DNA from 2 places in the Streptomyces sp. NPDC005181 genome. Region 1 is predicted to be linked to the other one. Evidence: predicted binding sites of a transcription regulator. Region 1 holds the regulator's gene; the other holds the start of a gene.

What was found. The regulator HrcA, encoded in region 1, represses chaperone genes, less so after heat shock. The targets are predictions, from matches to a motif close to TTNGCACTCNGNNNNNCNGAGTGCNAA.
Region 2: the regulator HrcA is predicted to act here: its motif matches at 821-847, upstream of groES (co-chaperone GroES).

The regions. Positions count from the first base shown of each region.
Region 1 is NZ_JBEXID010000011.1:51,850-54,243, reverse strand. It holds gene ABZV38_RS10625 (DUF3097 domain-containing protein) at 1-140, opposite strand, end outside; gene ABZV38_RS10620 (MBL fold metallo-hydrolase) at 166-888, opposite strand; gene hrcA (heat-inducible transcriptional repressor HrcA) at 1,080-2,096, shown strand; gene dnaJ (molecular chaperone DnaJ) at 2,097-2,394, shown strand, end outside.
Region 2 is NZ_JBEXID010000028.1:19,979-22,372, forward strand. It holds gene ABZV38_RS19520 (polysaccharide deacetylase family protein) at 1-335, shown strand, start outside; gene ABZV38_RS19525 (hypothetical protein) at 332-697, shown strand; gene groES (co-chaperone GroES) at 1,009-1,317, shown strand; gene groL (chaperonin GroEL) at 1,418-2,394, shown strand, end outside.

The DNA.
Region 1 (2,394 bases):
GCCGTCTTCTCGCAGCGGATCACCGCACCGCAGAAGCCGGTGGAGACCTCCTCCACGACCAGATCGGGCTCGGCGGGGACCTCGGGGACGGGGGCGGACTTCTTCCACGGTGGGGTCAGATCCGGGTGGTAGCTGCGCATCGGACGACGATAGGACGGGAACGCGTCACGACACGCCGAATGCAGTGGACAGATGGTCACGTTGCGCACGCACGAACGAGGCGTCCACGAGCGCACCGTGCCCCGGCACGTACACCGCGTGCTCGCCGCCCAACGCCAGCAGCCGGTCCAGCGCGGCCGGCCAGCGCGACGGGATCGCGTCCGGGCCCGCCTGCGGTTCGCCGGACTCCTCGACCAGGTCGCCGCAGAGCACGACGGTGGGGGAGCCGGGCACCAGGACCGCGAGATCGTGGCCGGTGTGGCCGGGGCCCACGTTCGCCAGCAGCACCTGGCGGTCACCGCCCAGGTCGAGGGTCCACTCGCCGCACACCTGGTGGTGCGGCGCCACCAGCACGTCGGCCGCCTGCGCCGCGTCCTCCTGGGGCACCCCGTGGCGCACCGCGTCGGCGCGCAGCTCGTCCGCTCCGCGGGTGAGGAGATCCGTCACTCCGACCGCACCGTACACCTCGGCCCCGGAGAAGGCCGCGGTGCCGAGCACATGGTCGAAGTGGGGGTGGCTGAGTGCGATATGCGTCACCCTCCGGCCGGTCAGTGCCTGCACCTGGGCCCGGACTTCCGCTCCTTCGCGCAGCGTCGATCCGGTGTCGAAGAGCAGGGCCCCGTCCGCCCCGACCACCAGTGCGACCGTCGCGTCCCACCCGGGAAGCCGCCGCCGGCCCACACCGTTGCCGAGTCGCTCCCAGCCGAACTCTTCCCAAGAGGCGTCCATACAGCGACGCTATCGGCAACGACCTGCGCAGTCTCGGGGTAGCGTGGCCGGTCGCCCTTGCTAGGGCCCCACCCGACCGCCGTACACTGGCGGGGGATTACTGGCACTCGGACGCATCGAGTGCCAGGGCTCTTCGAGGAATGACCGAAACGACCGGGATCCACCGAGTGACACAGCTGGAGGTGCGCGCCATGCTCAGCGAACGCAGACTCGAAGTGCTGCGCGCCATCGTCCAGGACTATGTCGGCACCGAGGAGCCCGTCGGTTCCAAGGCGCTCACCGAGCGGCACAAGCTGGGGGTCTCCCCGGCGACGGTCCGCAACGACATGGCGGTGCTGGAGGACGAGGGTTTCATCGCCCAGCCCCACACCAGCGCGGGACGCATCCCGACGGACAAGGGCTACCGGCTCTTCGTCGACAAACTGGCGGGGGTCAAGCCCCTGTCGTCGCCGGAGCGCAGGGCCATTCAGAACTTCCTCGACGGCGCGGTCGACCTCGACGACGTCGTGGGCCGCACCGTACGGCTGCTCGCGCAGCTGACCCGGCAGGTCGCCGTCGTGCAGTACCCCTCGCTGACCCGGTCGACGGTGCGGCATGTGGAGCTGCTGTCGCTGGCGCCCGCCCGGCTGATGCTCGTGCTGATCACGGACACCGGCCGGGTCGAGCAGCGCATGATCGACTGCCCCGCGCCGTTCGGTGAGAGCTCTCTCGCCGATCTGCGGGCCCGGCTCAACAGCCGGGTCGTCGGACGCCGTTTCTCGGACGTCCCGCAGCTGGTGCAGGACCTGCCGGAATCCTTCGAGAGCGAGGACCGGGGAACCGTGTCCACCGTGCTCTCGACCCTGCTCGAAACCCTCGTCGAGGAGACGGAGGAGCGGCTGATGATCGGCGGCACCTCCAACCTCACCCGCTTCGGGCACGACTTCCCTCTGATGATCCGGCCGGTGCTGGAGGCATTGGAGGAGCAGGTCGTGCTGCTGAAGCTGCTCGGCGAGGCCAAGGACTCGGGCATGACCGTACGTATCGGGCACGAGAACGCCCACGAGGGGCTCAACTCCACGTCCGTCGTCGCGGTCGGCTACGGTTCGGGCGACGAGGCAGTCGCCAAACTCGGCGTGGTCGGACCGACCCGCATGGACTACCCCGGAACGATGGGAGCGGTACGCGCAGTGGCACGTTACGTCGGACAGATCCTGGCGGAGTCGTAAGTGGCCACGGACTACTACGCCGTACTCGGCGTGCGCCGCGACGCATCTCAGGACGAGATCAAGAAGGCCTTCCGGCGGCTCGCACGCGAGCTGCATCCGGATGTCAACCCCGATCCGAAGACCCAGGAGCGGTTCAAGGAGATCAACGCCGCCTACGAGGTGTTGTCGGACCCGCAGAAGAAGCAGGTCTACGACCTCGGCGGCGACCCGCTGTCCGCCTCCGGCGGCGGTGGCGCGGGCGGATTCGGACAGGGTGGCTTCGGCAACTTCTCCGACATCATGGACGCGTTCTTCGGTA
Region 2 (2,394 bases), on a different contig from region 1:
AGAGCGAGATCTGCGACCAGCAGGACATCATCGAGAAGGAGTACGGGAAGCGTCCCACCCTCTTCCGTCCGCCCTACGGCAACTACAACCGGGACACGCTGCGCATCGCGCGGTCCTGCGGCATCAAGGCCGTGCCGCTGTGGGCCGAGGAGGCGTTCCCCGACCACATGGAGTGGCGGGAGTGGGACCGCGATCTGCGCCCCGGCGACATCATCCTCACGCACTTCCGGGGCAGCGAGGACTGGGACGGCAGCATGGCCGACATGATCCGCGCGGTCATGAAGACCATCACGGACAAGGGGTACGCCGTGGCCCGGCTGGAGGACTACGTATGAGCCGGGCGCGCCGGCTGCTCGCCGGACTGCTGGCGGCCGGTGTGCTCCTGACCGCCACCGCCGGGTGCGCGCAGTCGGTCGACCCGATCGAACGGCTGGGCCGGAAGGCCGCGCAGAAGGTGCACCACCCGCACTGGGCGCCCGGGCCCGGGCGGACGTCGGGGCCGGGGCCGACGACGGGCGTGCGGGGTGATCGCGGGGTGCCCGGGGCGTTGCCCGTCACCGCCTGCGGGCGGCGGGATCGGCCGCAGGAGTCCGGAGACTCCCGGCTGTCGGCCCCGCTGAGGCAGCGGCACCGGTGGCCGGACCGGCCGGAACCGCACGGCTCGGTGGCCTCCGGGGCCGGGTGCGACCAGCGGTAGCCGCGCGCCTGTGCGCTTCAACCCGTGCGCTTCGCCCCATGGGCCTCGCCCGGGGCCGCATGCTCCTGGACTGCGCTTCAGGGGGGACCTCGCCCGTGGCCGTCACGCCACGACCGCACGTAATTGGCACTCCGCTTGACCGAGTGCTAATCGCGGTCATAGTCTCGGCTCTGGCACTCCCCACTGGAGAGTGCCAGCAGTACTGCGCGACTGGCAGGTCCGGCACCCGCGACGACGGATCCACCTGGTCGCCACCCCAGACAGTTAACCCCGCAGTTAACCCCGAGATCTCCGAAGGGGGAGGCCGGATCGTGACGACCACCAGCTCCAAGGTTGCCATCAAGCCGCTTGAGGACCGCATTGTGGTCCAGCCGCTCGACGCCGAGCAGACCACGGCCTCTGGCCTGGTCATCCCGGACACCGCCAAGGAGAAGCCCCAGGAGGGCGTCGTCCTGGCCGTGGGCCCGGGTCGCTTCGAGAACGGCGAGCGGCTTCCGCTCGACGTCAACACCGGTGACATCGTGCTCTACAGCAAGTACGGCGGCACCGAGGTGAAGTACAACGGCGAGGAGTACCTCGTCCTCTCGGCTCGCGACGTGCTCGCGATCATCGAGAAGTAATTCACCCACGTTTGCTTCTGTTCTGCGCCCCTGGCCCCCTGCGAAATAACCAGCCGGGAGGTCAGGGGCGCAGTTCGTTTGAGAGGACAACTCAGCTCCCATGGCGAAGATTCTGAAGTTCGACGAGGACGCCCGTCGCGCCCTCGAGCGTGGCGTCAACAAGCTTGCCGACACGGTGAAGGTGACGATCGGCCCCAAGGGCCGCAACGTCGTCATCGACAAGAAGTTCGGCGCTCCCACCATCACCAACGACGGTGTCACCATCGCGCGCGAGGTCGAGCTCGACGACCCGTACGAGAACCTCGGTGCCCAGCTGGTGAAGGAGGTGGCGACCAAGACCAACGACGTAGCGGGTGACGGCACCACCACCGCCACCGTGCTCGCCCAGGCGCTCGTCCGCGAGGGCCTGCGCAACGTCGCCGCGGGTGCGTCCCCGGCCGCCCTGAAGAAGGGCATCGACGCCGCGGTCAAGGCCGTGTCCGAGGAGCTCCTCGCGACCGCCCGCCCGATCGACGACAAGTCCGACATCGCCGCCGTGGCCGCGCTCTCCGCGCAGGACTCGCAGGTCGGCGAGCTCATCGCGGACGCGATGGACAAGGTCGGCAAGGACGGTGTCATCACCGTCGAGGAGTCCAACACCTTCGGTCTGGACCTCGAGTTCACCGAGGGCATGGCCTTCGACAAGGGCTACCTGTCGCCGTACATGGTGACCGACCAAGAGCGTATGGAGGCCGTCCTCGACGACCCGTACATCCTGATCCACCAGGGCAAGATCGGCTCGATCCAGGAGCTGCTCCCGCTGCTGGAGAAGGTCATCCAGGCCGGCGGCTCCAAGCCGCTGCTGATCATCGCCGAGGACGTCGAGGGCGAGGCCCTGTCGACCCTGGTCGTCAACAAGATCCGTGGCACCTTCAACGCCGTCGCGGTGAAGGCCCCGGGCTTCGGTGACCGCCGCAAGGCCATGCTCGGCGACATCGCCACTCTCACCGGTGCGACCGTCATCGCCGAGGAGGTCGGCCTCAAGCTCGACCAGGCCGGTCTGGACGTGCTGGGCACGGCGCGCCGCGTGACCGTCTC